DNA from 3 places in the Bacillus sp. XB1 genome. Region 2 is predicted to be linked to each of the others. Evidence: riboswitches for the same ligand, from Rfam matches in the RefSeq annotation. Region 2 holds a riboswitch; each other region holds the start of a gene.
The links. Region 2 has a riboswitch for thiamine pyrophosphate ahead of thiT (energy-coupled thiamine transporter ThiT). Riboswitches for the same ligand answer to the same signal wherever they lie in the genome.

Region 1 (4,800 bases), on a different contig from region 2:
CCACCAGCGCTACTGATTGCGATGTTCCCTGCAGTAAATGGATATTTTTTCATTCCAAACTATGGAACAATCGTTGCTGCCATTAACTTTGACCGTACTGGTACAACAGGTATCGGTAAATACGTATTAAATCATAGTTTTATGATTCCGGGCCTAATTGCAACATTTACTTCTATCGGAATTGGAATGCTCTTAATTTCAATTATGTTTTAAAGAAAAAGCACAAACCTTTATTTAAAAAGGTTTGTGCTTTTTTAATCAAATATTTGTTTAAATTTTGGGCAGTCTATTTCTTCATGTAGCACTTAAAATACTACACTTCCTTCCCTACAAACTTCTCTTTACTTCTTCAACTAATTTTCTCGTACTTTCATACGCAGATTCCGCTAAACTAATTGCTGAAATAACTGAAACACCGTCCGCACCCGCTTCTATAACTGCCGCTGTATTTTCAATTGTAATCCCACCAATACCAACGATTGGCACTGTAATTCCTTGTTCTCTAAAATAAGCTAACCCTTTCGTTCCTTGAACCGCTTTCGTATCTTTTTTCGTACTCGTTGGGAAAATAGGTCCAACGCCTAAATAATCTGCTCCATTTTCGATTGCAAAGCGTGCTTCTTCAATTGTATGAGCAGATACGCCGATAATTTTATCTCCCATTTTTTCACGAACAGATGTAATTCCTTCATCATCTTGTCCAACATGAACACCATCTGCATCTAATTCAATGGCTAATTCTACATCATCATTTACAATGAAAGGAACACTATATTCCTTACAAAGCGTCTGCAATTCTTTTGCAAAGCGCACTCTATCTTCTCCGATTAAAGAACCTTCCCCCTTCTCGCGAAACTGAAAAAGTGTCACTCCACCATCTAACGCTTCTTTCAATGCAGCTAAAGGATCCCTCGTGCAGTTATTACTTCCCATAATAAAATACACTTGCAATAGCTTAGACATTTTATCTATTTCAATGCGTGCCATTTCTTTCACTCCCTCTTACTCTAACTCCACAATCTTCCCATACTTCTCAATATCACCTGAAGTTGTATTCGCTAATTGATTTAAAAATTCAATTTGGAAACTACCAGGCCCTTTTTCTACCGCCTTAGCAGCTGCCAGTTCCGAAGCTACACCATAAAACGTTAATGCGGCTACTGCTGCTTTTACATAATCTTTTTCCACTGCTACAAATGCTCCTATTACAGAAGTTAGTAAACAACCTGTTCCCGTAACTTTCGTTAAAATAGGGTGACCATTTCGAATAACAATAGTTCTCTCTCCATCTGTAACAACATCTTCTTTTCCAGTAATGACCGCAACTGTATTTAGTTCATCTGCTGCCTGCCTTGCAATACTTACAACATTGCCATTTCCAGTACCAGCGTCTACCCCTTTAATTTCCCATTTCTCATTAATAACATTTGCTATTTCAGCCGCATTTCCGCGGATAATTGCTAAATCTATTTCGGCTGGAATATGTCTCGCAACTTCTGTTCGATACGAAGTTGCTCCTGCACCAACTGGGTCAAATAGTACTGGCACATTGTTCGCATTTGCTGATTTACCCGCGAGTAACATCGCTTCTACTTCTTCAGGACGAAGTGTCCCCATATTTAATACTAACGCTCCAGCAATGCTAGCCATTTCTGCTACTTCTTCTTTTGCATACGCCATTACAGGCGATGCTCCAAGTGCCAACAAACCGTTAGCAGTAAAATTTGTTACAACAACATTTGTAATATTATGAACGAGCGGATTAGATTCTCTCACCAAATCCACTACTTTACTAATTTCTTTCATATTCATCCTTTTCATCTCCTAACTATAATGATGGGAGATACACAAAAAGACACTTTGCGCGTACGCAAAGTGCCTGAACATGTGCTTTTACACTCTCCCTACGCTGGCATTATCCAACAGGTTCAAATGGTCAATGACGGACTAGTCATACTCTCAGTTTGCATCCACAAACTCCCATGTGCTTATTATTCATCTACTTCAAAGTCTACTCTTATTCTACTAAAATAACAAGTTCTTTACTTTTCTATTTAATATAGAAGCAACCTATATAACAATAAACATAATCAAGTGAAACTTTAATCAGTGAGTGTTTTGTTCATCCCACTAAAAACCGATCAAATATGGAGCGAAACTGAATCTCAAGAAGATGTATGCTATATTTAACTTATGGAAATTTGAAAGGATGTTTTTAATATGTCAAAAAGCGTTGTAATCGCTGAAAAACCTTCCGTTGCACGAGATATTGCTCGTGTACTGAAGTGTGATAAAAAAGGAAACGGCTATCTTGAGGGTAGTAAATATATTGTAACTTGGGCTTTAGGTCATCTCGTTACATTAGCAGATCCAGAAAGTTATGATGTGAAATATAAAAAGTGGAATTTAGAAGATTTACCGATGCTACCTGAGCGTTTGAAATTAACGGTTATTAAACAAACTGGTAAACAATTTAATGCTGTAAAAAGTCAGCTACTTCGAAAAGATGTAAATGAAATTATTGTAGCAACAGACGCTGGACGTGAAGGGGAATTAGTCGCACGCTGGATTATCGATAAAGTTAAGCTAAATAAACCAATCAAACGTTTATGGATTTCTTCTGTAACCGATAAAGCAATTAAAGATGGTTTTGCAAATTTAAAACCAGGTAAGGCATATGACAATTTATATGCTTCAGCAGTTGCACGTTCAGAAGCTGACTGGTATATCGGTCTTAATGCAACTCGTGCTTTAACGACTCGCTTTAATGCCCAGTTAAATTGCGGCCGTGTACAAACCCCTACTGTTGCTATGATTGCTAGTCGTGAGGATGAAATAAAGAACTTCAAAGCTCAAACTTACTACGGCATCGAAGCTCAAACAATGGAGAAGCTCAAACTTACTTGGCAAGATGCAAATGGCAATAGCCGTAGTTTTAATAAAGAAAAAATCGATGGTATTGTAAAAAGTTTAGATAAACAAAATGCTGCTGTTGTGGAAATTGATAAGAAACAGAAGAAGTCATTCTCTCCTGGTCTTTACGATTTAACTGAATTACAACGTGATGCAAATAAAAAGTTCGGTTACTCTGCTAAAGAAACATTAAATATTATGCAAAAATTGTATGAACAGCATAAAGTACTAACGTACCCTCGTACAGATTCACGCTACATTTCATCTGATATCGTTGGAACACTTCCAGAACGTCTAAAAGCATGTGGTGTTGGAGAATACCGTCCCTTCGCACATAAAGTATTACAAAAGCCTATCAAACCTAACAAATCATTTGTTGATGATAGTAAAGTAAGCGATCATCATGCGATTATTCCAACAGAAGGATACGTTAACTTCGCAGCATTCACAGATAAAGAACGCAAAATTTATGATTTAGTTGTAAAACGTTTCTTAGCTGTTTTATTCCCAGCATTCGAATACGAACAACTAACGTTACGCACAAAGGTCGGCAATGAAACATTCATTGCACGCGGAAAAACGATTTTACATGCTGGTTGGAAGGAAGTATACGAAAATCGATTTGAAGACGATGATGTAACTGATGACGTAAAAGAGCAGATTCTACCTCACATTGAAAAGGGCGATACATTAACTGTAAAGTTACTTATGCAAACATCAGGTCAAACGAAAGCACCTGCACGCTTTAATGAAGCAACTTTACTTTCAGCAATGGAGAATCCTACAAAATATATGGATACGCAAAATAAACAACTTGCTGATACGTTAAAATCGACTGGTGGATTAGGTACTGTAGCGACACGTGCAGATATTATCGACAAACTTTTCAATTCTTTCTTAATTGAAAAACGTGGTAAAGATATTCACATTACATCAAAAGGTCGTCAATTACTTGATTTAGTACCAGAAGAATTAAAATCACCTACACTAACTGGTGAGTGGGAACAAAAACTTGAAGCAATTGCAAAAGGAAAATTAAAGAAAGAAGTATTCATTTCGGAAATGAAGAACTATACGAAAGAAATTGTTGCTGAAATTAAATCGAGTGATAAGAAATATAAACATGACAACATTTCAACGAAGTCTTGTCCAGATTGCGGTAAACCAATGCTAGAAGTAAATGGAAAAAAGGGGAAAATGCTCGTATGCCAAGACCGTGAATGTGGTCATCGTAAAAATGTATCTCGTACAACAAATGCTCGCTGTCCGCAATGTAAAAAGAAACTAGAATTACGTGGTGAGGGTGCAGGCCAAATTTTCGCATGTAAATGTGGCTATCGCGAGAAATTATCAACATTCCAAGAGCGACGTAAAAAAGAATCTGGAAACAAAGCCGATAAACGCGACGTTCAAAAATATATGAAACAACAGAAAAAAGAAGAAGAACCATTAAATAACCCATTCGCGGAAGCATTAAAAAAATTAAAATTTGATTAAACAAAAAGGTTCCTACCTCTATCGGTAGGAACCTTTTATTTTAGTGAATGATTTTACTTCCTTTTGCATTCTCAACAAATTTTTCACTTGATTTGTTAATTGGTGTTTTCAGTAATAACGCAGCAACAATCATAACTACTACGAAAGCACTTAACACAAGTAAATCTCGCGTTACGATATCCCAAAGCATTCCACCAACTGTTTCACGAATTGCGCTAATTGCGTATGTGAATGGTAAGAACGGATAAATCGCTTGGAAGAACGCTGGTGTCATTTGGATTGGGAATGTTCCGCCCGATCCTGCTACTTGTAGTACAAGTAAAATAATCGCCATCGATTTCCCAACGTTTCCGAAAATAGAAACGAGTGAGTATACGATACAAACGAAGA
Region 2 (4,800 bases):
CAGTTTTTAGGGCAAGAAATTTATTTTTCTGGAGTGAGAAAAGAAGATAGTTTTATTCCATTCTCTTTTTCTTTATCTAAGCAGAATTTAAGTGGATCTAATAAACCGTTAGAAAAAGCATTTAATGAGAAAATGAGCAAATTAAATGAGGAGAAAAAGAGAGCAGTTGAGGAACAACTTGTTAAGGAAAAGAAACCAGCTGTTCAGGAGCAAGCTGCTCAGGAATTAGGCGTTTACATAGGAGGACGTGTTACAAAAGTACAGTTACCAGATGTAAAAGGTCCTGTGAATCCAATTTATAAAAATGGCATCTTCTTAGATAGCATAAAAGAATTTCAAACTAATTTATTATTAAAAGAGAGCAAGCCCATACAATATACAACACAAACAATGGACTATGAAAAAAATGATATTAAATATAAATTATTAATCAAGCCAATAGAAAAAGACGGATCAGTAACATATATTTATGCGATGGCTTCTTTACAGCCCGTAGATGAAGCTGTACAAATGGTGCAAGATTATTACATCTATATCATTGCATTTGTAGTTGTTCTTATTTTTTTAGCTTCGTTCTATTACTCAAAACAAATTGCCAAACCGTTATTAAAAATAAATGATACGACGAAGAAAATAGCACAATTAGATTTTACAGAAAAAATACCGATTATTTCAAAAGATGAAATTGGAGATTTATCGAAAAATATTAATGTGCTATCAAATAAACTCCATTCACATATTGGACAGTTAGAAGAAGATATTGAAAAGGAAAGAAAGTTAGAAAATACACGGAAAGAATTCATTTCTGGTGTTTCGCATGAATTAAAAACACCGCTAAGTATTATGAAAAGTTGTATTTCCATTTTAAAAGACGGGGTAGCTGAGCATAAAAAAGAGTATTATTTTCAAGCGATGGAGAGAGAAGTAGACAAAATGGATACTTTAATTTTGGATATGCTTGAGCTAGCTAAATTTGAATCTGGTACATATAAAATGAAAAAGTCTTCGTTTTATATTGATACAGTAATTGAAGATATATGTGAACATCTATCTGTGGAAATAGAGAAAAAAGAACTTCATGTTCATAAAAATATACATTCATTTGAAGTGATTGCAAATCAAGGCCGGATTGAACAAGTCATCGTTAACTTCATTACGAATGCCATACGTTATACACCAAATAAAGAAGATATTATTATTTCTGCAATAGATGAGAAGGATCGTATAAAAGTTTGTATTGAAAATAAAGGTACTCACATTGAAGAAGAACAATTAGATAAAATTTGGGATCGTTTTTATCGCGTGGATACAGCTCGTCAGCGTTCACAAGGTGGGACGGGACTTGGGCTTGCTATTTCTAAAAATATTTTAGAATTACACGATGCTGAATATGGAGTGAAAAATACAGAAGACGGTGTATTATTTTACTTTTACTTACCGAAAAAAGCGTAGATAATGCATGCTACGCTTTTTTTAATTTATTTTCATATTATCTTTACTTAATCTTTATTTTTAAGCGATATAATCTGGTTAGAAAATGAGGTTATGTAAGGAGTCGATGAACCGTGCATAGCAATTGGCTAAGTATAATGGTATTTATTTTCTTTTGCGCATTTATTGTATTTTTAATTAATATTACGATATGAAAAAAGAGCGCTCATTAAGCGCCCTTTTTTTGTGTATTCATTTGATAAGCACTGATGCTTTTGAATAAGCGTGGGGAAGTGAGGAATAAAAATATAAGTAAAACTGTACATAAAATAAAAGAACCAAGCATTGTACTTCCATTTACGATTAATGAATATAACACAGCTGATTGACCCTTCGGCGCATATTGTCCCCAGAAAATAATACCGGCAATAAAGTGACAGAAATAGCGAGCAAAGCTACCGACAAATGTAGCAAGGATAATGTAAACAAGGATTTTCTTACCATGGTTTTGTTTTGCTGAAGGTTTTTCATTGCGACTACCTAAACTTGAATGTTCTTCACTATTTTCATTAGACGTTAAAAGTGCTTTTTGAATTGGACGATAGAATAAGCCAGCAAATCCGATAAAAGCAAAGGCAATGAAGTACTCAATGAATGCTTGAACAGGTGTTAAAATATAAGCATCCCCCACGACTATTTGTAATAGTCCCCAAACTAAACCACCTAAGAAAGCTGATTTAAAGCCCCAGCGGTAAGCAATAATAAAAATAGGAATCATAGCGAATGAGATAGAACCGCCTGTTGGAAGTTTAAGTGATAATGGTAAAATATCGATAATCATGGCGAAGGCTGCAAGAATAGCAGATTCGATCATCGCTTGTAAATTGGTGTTACGCATGTTGTCTCCCCCTAAATCCAAGTTGTACAAAAAAGAATAGATATCATAGGAGGATACGAAATACGTAAATAAAAATGAGGTATGTATTTCGGACGTTTGCACAATCCCTGCGTTAGCATTAACTAACAGGTTCGAAGGGTCGGAACGAAGTGTTCCCTCTCAGCGGCATGGCTCCCCCAGTGATAACGAGATTCTTTATTTGCTATTGTTTATTGTAAGCGAAATGGATGAGAATGGCAAACGAATACAGTATGACAATAATTGAAATAGAATTGTAGCGAAATGTTAATAAATATGAAGCAAAAGGGTATAGTACAAGAGAAATTGGGTGTGGTATAATTTTTTTGAAAATAATTATCATTCTCTTCTGAGGGGGAAGGTTATGAGCTTAGTAGATATTAAAATTGGAGAGAAAGTGTTAGTAAAAAGTATTCAGTCTTTAGATCAGCTATTAAAGCGTAGACTAGCTGCTTTCGGTCTTGCTGAAGGAAGCGAACTTCGCCTGAAACAGAAAGCGATGTTTAAAGGTCCTTGTACATTGGAGTGTCGTGGACAGTTAATTAGTATTCGTCATTGTGACGCGAAAATGATAAAGGTGGAATTAGCGTGAATAAGGTAGCTTTGCTAGGGAATCCGAATACAGGGAAGACATCATTATTTAATGCACTTACTGGTTCTTATGAGTATGTAGGAAACTGGAGCGGTGTAACAGTAGAAAAGAAGGTTGGTAAATTAAAAGATAGACAAGGAACATTAATTGATTTACCAGGTGTTTATGATTTAAATCCAGTTTCACGTGATGAAGGTGTTGTAACAAACTTTCTATTAACAGAAGAATTTAATCATATGTTAAATATCGTAGATTCCTCGCAGTTTGAAAGAAATATGCATTTAACGTTGCAGTTACTTGAATTTGGTAAGCCAGTCTCAATTGGTTTAAACATGGTTGATGTGGCGAAGCAAAGAGGAATTGTCATTAATGTAAAACGATTATCAGAACTATTAGGTGTAACAGTCGTTCCTGTTGTTGCAAGGAGTGGAAAAGGCTGTGAAGAACTGCTTACGACTCTTAAAGAAAATGACAAAAAAGAGAAAAAGCCATTCCTTATTTCATATGGTGTACAAATGGATGAAGGAATTGGAGAAGTAATTGCTCTTTTAGAGACAGTGAATTACGAGCATCCGAGATGGTTAGCACTTCAATTTTTAAGCAATAACGAAGTAGTAGAAAAAGAAATGAAAGCATTACCAATTTATAAGGAACTCATAGCCATTCGATCTCGCTTAGAAGGAAAACTTGATTGTACGTTAGAAGAGCACATTTACAAAACTCGTGAAGCGTATATTGAAAAGTTAAAAACAAATGTTATGAAGCATGAGAAAGAAGGAAAAATTCCTTTTTCAGAAAAAATTGATAGATTAATTACACATAAAATTTTAGGACTTCCAATCTTTTTAGCAGTTATGTTTTTTATTTTTCAGGTTACGTTTACGTGGATTGGTACACCTTTATCTGATATGTTAGATGAGTTTTTTGGTGGCCAGCTTACGGATTGGGTGACGGCTGGACTTACAAGTATTGGAGCTTCTCATTTTATTCAAGCACTCGTTACAGAAGGTATTATTGCCGGTGTTGGTGCTGTATTAGTATTCGTACCACAAATCTTTGCACTATTCTTTTTCATTTCATTATTAGAAGACTCAGGGTATATGGCGCGAATTGCAGTTGTTATGGATAGAATTATGGAGTTTTTCGGCTTAAACGGAAAAGCTTTTATTCCGATGATTATCGGTTTTGGATGTAACGTTCCAGGTATTATGGCTGCGAGAACGATTGAACAGGAGAAAGAACGTTTACTTACCATTTTAGTAACACCATTTATGTCTTGTTCAGCACGATTACCTGTATATGCATTATTTGCGGGCGTATTCTTCCCGCATAGTCAGGCGACTGTTGTATTTTCTTTATATGTTGCAGGGATTGTTCTTGCGTTATTAGTTACAAAAATTATGTCTCTTACGATTTTGAAAGCGGAAAAGTCTATTTTCGTAATTGAATTACCTCCTTATCGTGTGCCACAAGCAAAAACGTTATGGCTGAGCACGTGGGAGAAAGGAAAAGGATTTGTTCGTAAAGCTGGTACATTCATCTTCGGTGGTTCAGTTATCATTTGGTTATTAAACTATGCAGGTCCATCAGGATTTGGTGTTGATATGGGAGACAGTTACTTAGCGATGATTGGTGGATTTATCGCACCACTATTTGCACCGCTCGGCTTCGGAACGTGGCAAGCTGCAGCATCCCTTTTAACAGGATTTTTAGCGAAGGAAGTTGTCGTTTCAACAATGGCAATTATTTATGCAGTTAAAGAAGATGTGCTTGGAAACGTAATGGGAGCACATTATACAGCATTATCAGCTTATGCATTTATGTTCTTTATTTTATTATACGTTCCATGTTTAGCGACGGT
Region 3 (4,800 bases), on a different contig from region 2:
AAAAAGGCTACGTATTCAATTATAAGAGGTATATTGCGTGGCATACAATTTACCTAACTAAATATGGCAGTGGATTTACTGCATTTGTTTTTTCAAAATTCCATTCTCCATTATGTAATTCAAAATGAAGATGTTGCCCGTATGAATGACCTGTGTTTCCCATATGACCTATTAATTGTCCAGTTTGTACTTGATCACCAGCTTGTACAGTGCGATCCTTCATATGAGCATAAACAGTTGTATATAATTTCCCATTGATTTGATGCGCAATGAAAACAACATTGCCATAGCTAGCTGAATAATAAGATTTCACAACTTTACCTGCAGCAGCAGCTTGGATAGAGACGTTTCCTGGAGCGGCAATATCTATACCATAATGCATTTGTTCCCAGCGTATATCAAAGGTTGAGCTAATTCTTCCTTGAGCAGGGAATTTGAAAGCAGCTGGAATTGATGAAGGTTGATCTGTTTTAGCTTGTGGTTGATTTTGTACTACATAGTGTTTTGCTACATATCCGTATCCTGTGCCAAAACGAATTTTATACCAAGTTCCTACAGTTTCTACTACTTGTACTTGTGTACCGTTTTGTAATGAACCGAGTAGAGCGCTACTTGTACTAGCGTTGCTACGTACATTTAGATTAGGTGTTGCAACAGTATATTTTGTATTATTTTGAACGGTGATTCCTTTTACTAAGGGTTGTGAACCATTAGAGATGAATGCTTTTTGTACGTAACCTGTTTGGCCATTATGCGATATTTTATACCATTCGCCTTGATCTTCTTGAACGGTAATAAACTTGCCATTTGGTAATACATCTAAAATGGAAGATTCTAAATTAGGTTCAGAGCGAACGTTTAATGCATTAGCATTAACGATGTATTGATCATTAGAATGAAGTTTGTTTTTTAGTAAAATAGTATCTTTTTGTACATAACCTACTTTATTATGAACAGATACTTTATACCACTCATTAGTTGTTTCAAGGATGTTCACTTTTGTATTAAAGCGAATTGTATCAATTGATGTGCTTTTTACGTTATCTTCTGTATGTAATGCTACTTGATCGACTTTGACATACCCAGTTTTAATATTAGATAATTGTTCAGCGTTTGCTTTTTGTACATTTGTTTCACCCATAGAAGGAAGTAAAGAAGCAATCGCTACAGTAGTTGCTGTTAAAGCAGTAGCTTTCATATTCATGGAATAGAGACCTCCTCTAGTTGTATAGTTGTAATTTTATTATAGTATAAAGATATAATATAGTGGGTGTATTCACATAAATGTAATATGAAATCAATATAAAAATAAATTTTTTGAGGATAATGATTCCTTCTTATGCAATTAATTGGGGTTTTATTTTCTAAAATAGAATGTATGTATTGTATAACTTTGATATTATGTTGATAATTAAGAAAATTAAAAAAGTTGATGATGTCTTATTAGGGTGTTATACTGACAGTGATAATTTTATAGTTTGCTAGGAGAGCTGGTGTTGCCAGCTGAGAGTAGGCCGTAAGCCTTTGATCCTTTTTATTACCTGATCTAGATTATGCTAGCGTAGGGAAGCAATTCGGACACTAACAATGAGTCCCCGTTTCTTTGCGTATAGAAACGGGGCTTTTTTATTTAAAAATTTCATATTGAAACCACTAGGGGTGCTTGATTTGCTGAGAGAGGAATAATCCTTAACCCTTACAACACCTGATCTAGGTAATACTAGCGAAGGGAAGTGGAACATCGAATAAATGTATAACTTTATTTGCTGTAACCACTTCTTATATATAGAAGTGGTTTTTTATTTAGATACATATATTGAAAGGGGATAGAGAAATGAAATTTTGCGATAGATTATTAGAAACTGTGCAACCGGTTTGGGAGATGAGTCATAATCATCCGTTTGTAGTGGGTATGGGAGATGGCACGTTAGAAAAAGATAAATTCCAGTATTATATTATTCAAGATTATTTATATCTGCTAGATTATGCAAAGTTATATGCGATTGGTGTTGTAAAAGCAACGAATCCACAAGTAATGGGAAAGTTCGCTGAACAAATTGATGGAATATTAAATGGCGAAATGACAATCCATAAACAATATGCAAAAAGACTTGGAATTTCTATAGAGGAGATAGAGTCTGCGAAACCATCTGCTAAAAATTTAGCTTATACAAATTACATGATGTCTGTATCTCAAAATGGCACACTTGCGGAATTAATAGCAGCGCTTCTTCCATGTATGTGGAGCTATTGGGAAATTGGAAAGCGTTTAAATGATATTCCTGGAGCAAGAGATCATGAGTTTTTTGGTGAGTGGATTCAAGGATATAGTTCGGAAGAATACGGTAATCTGTGTATTTGGTTAATAGATTTATTAAATAAAATGGCAGTTGGAAAGTCTGAGACAGAACTAGAAAGATTAGAGGAGATTTTCTTATATTCCAGTCGATTTGAATATTTATTCTGGGATATGTCCTATCGTAAGGAGATGTGGGGATTTGAGGAGCAAGAACATACTACAGTTTCATAATGTTTCTTTTCATTACGATGAGAAACCAATCATCCATGAATTAAATGCTTCTATACATGAGAAAGAGTTTGTCAGTATTATCGGACCGAGTGGATGTGGGAAAAGTACTTTATTTCGCCTTATTACAGGTCTAGAAAAGGTAAGTACTGGACAGATAGAACTGACAGAAACAAAGCACCATCCTGTAGGATATATGCCGCAAAAAGATATGCTTTTGCCGTGGAGAACAATTATTGAGAATGCTGCCCTGCCGCTAGAGTGCCAAGGTGTACAGAAGAAAGAAGCACAAGTAAAGGCAAAGGAACTGTTACATAAATTTGGTTTGCAAGGGTATGAGAAAAAATATCCGAAAGATTTATCTGGTGGTATGAGACAACGTGTATCTTTTATTCGAACTTTATTAACAGGCGGGGAAATATTGCTGTTAGATGAACCATTTAGTGCGTTGGATGCTTTAACGAAGACCTCTTTGCAAGAATGGTTGTTTGAACAATGGCAAGAGTGGGAAAAAACAATTTTATTCATTACTCATGATGTTGAAGAAGCGTTATTTCTTTCAAACCGAGTTTTAGTAGTGGAACAGCAGCCGATAACGACTTTGACTGAGCGGACTGTACCGCTTGATCATAACAGAACACGAAAAGATTTATATAAACCGGAAGTATTAGCGCTGAAAGATGAGCTTCTTAGTATGTTACAAAGGCAGGTACTTGTGTGATGAACCGATTGAAAGAATTAGTTCCTGCTATTACACTTTCTAGTATTTTACTAGCTGTGTGGGAAATAGGAGCAAGAATTGTAGATGAGATGTACATTTTACCGTCACCTTCTGCGATTGTAATGAAGATATGGAAACTAAAAGACATATTATTTACAGTTCATTTACCTGCAACGTTATACGTCGTTTTAATAGGTGTTGTTATCTCTATCGTATTAGGTGTAGGGCTAGCGATGTTAATGAATGCGAGTACATGGATGGAGAGAGCATTTTATCCATTATTAGTTGCTTCACAAACGATTCCGATTACTGCGCTTGCTCCGCTATTTGTTTTATGGTTTGGATACACAATTTGGAGTAAGGTTGTTGTCACAGTTTTAATTACGTTTTTCCCAATTGCGGTCAATACGTATGATGGACTGCGTAGTACGAAAAAAGAATGGGAGGAGCTCTTAGTTACATATGGAGCAACAAAAAGAGATATTTTTCTCAAATTAAAGTTGCCATCTGCTCTTCCTTATTTTTTCTCAGCTTTAAAAATTGCAGTTCCGCTTAGTGTTATCGGAGCAGCAATTGGAGAATGGCTCGGTGCACAAGCTGGGCTTGGATATTTCAGTAAGAGAATGATGACGCAGTTAGATGGAGCTGGCGTATTTGCACCTATTGTATTGTTATCATTATTAGCTATTTTCTTCGTCGTAATTATTTCCATATTAGAAAAGAAATTCATTAGTTGGAGGAAGTATTCATGAAATTTTTAAAGCGCATCTTTGTGTTTACATTATTAATTGCAATAATTGCAGGATGTTCGAGTAATTCAGCATCAGACAAAAGTAAAAAAGAGAAAGAAATAACAGTCATGTTAGATTGGTATCCAAATGCGGTACATAGCTTTATCTATGCAGCAATTGAAAAAGGATACTTTAAAGAAGAAGGTGTAAAGGTAAATATTAAATTCCCTTCTAATCCGACTGATCCATTAACGCTGGCAGCAGCAGGGAAGGTGACAGTTGGCTTGTATTATCAGCCAGATGTTGTTATGGCGAGAGCGAATGAGCAAATTCCAGTGAAATCAATTGGAGCTGTCGTACGTTCACCATTAAATCATGTTGTATCACTGAAATCAGCGGGCATTCGATCACCGAAAGATTTAGAAGGAAAAACAGTAGGATACTCTGGAACACCTTTAAGTGAGATGTATTTAAAAACGATGGTAAAAGAAGCTGGTGGTAATCCTGATACAGTGAAAGTAGTTGATGTTGGCTTTGATTTAGTACCAGCATTAATTACGAAGAAAGTAGATGCGGTAACAGGGGCATACATTAACCATGAAGTACCTGTTATGCGTCATGAAGGCCATGAACCAGCGTACTTTAATCCAGCTGATTACGGAGTACCAAACTACCATGAGCTTGTGTTTGTAACAGGTGATAAAACGTTGAAAAAAGATAAAGAAGCGTTGCAAGCTTTCTTACGTGGTACGAAAAAGGGCTATGATTTCATGAAGAAAAACCCAGATGAAGCATTGAATATTTTATTAAATCATCAAGAA

Region 1: linked by a shared signal. The riboswitch ahead of thiM (hydroxyethylthiazole kinase) and the one ahead of thiT (energy-coupled thiamine transporter ThiT) in region 2 are both predicted to bind thiamine pyrophosphate.
Region 3: linked by a shared signal. The riboswitch ahead of tenA (thiaminase II) and the one ahead of thiT (energy-coupled thiamine transporter ThiT) in region 2 are both predicted to bind thiamine pyrophosphate.

The regions. Positions count from the first base shown of each region.
Region 1 covers NZ_JBNRIL010000005.1:108,185-112,984, reverse strand. The annotation lists gene ACK1U5_RS24665 (anaerobic C4-dicarboxylate transporter family protein) at 1-213, shown strand, start outside; gene thiE (thiamine phosphate synthase) at 328-987, opposite strand; gene thiM (hydroxyethylthiazole kinase) at 1,003-1,812, opposite strand; TPP riboswitch at 1,885-1,994, opposite strand; gene topB (DNA topoisomerase III) at 2,221-4,410, shown strand; gene ACK1U5_RS24645 (YhgE/Pip domain-containing protein) at 4,451-4,800, opposite strand, start outside.
Region 2 covers NZ_JBNRIL010000002.1:62,136-66,935, forward strand. The annotation lists gene ACK1U5_RS15525 (sensor histidine kinase) at 1-1,452, shown strand, start outside; gene thiT (energy-coupled thiamine transporter ThiT) at 1,661-2,329, opposite strand; TPP riboswitch at 2,416-2,517, opposite strand; gene ACK1U5_RS15535 (FeoA family protein) at 2,712-2,939, shown strand; gene feoB (ferrous iron transport protein B) at 2,936-4,800, shown strand, end outside.
Region 3 covers NZ_JBNRIL010000001.1:2,908,220-2,913,019, reverse strand. The annotation lists gene ACK1U5_RS14990 (hypothetical protein) at 1-44, opposite strand, end outside; gene ACK1U5_RS14985 (SH3 domain-containing protein) at 50-1,204, opposite strand; TPP riboswitch at 1,474-1,585, shown strand; TPP riboswitch at 1,646-1,749, shown strand; gene tenA (thiaminase II) at 1,835-2,530, shown strand; gene ACK1U5_RS14975 (ABC transporter ATP-binding protein) at 2,499-3,248, shown strand; gene ACK1U5_RS14970 (ABC transporter permease) at 3,248-4,000, shown strand; gene ACK1U5_RS14965 (ABC transporter substrate-binding protein) at 3,997-4,800, shown strand, end outside.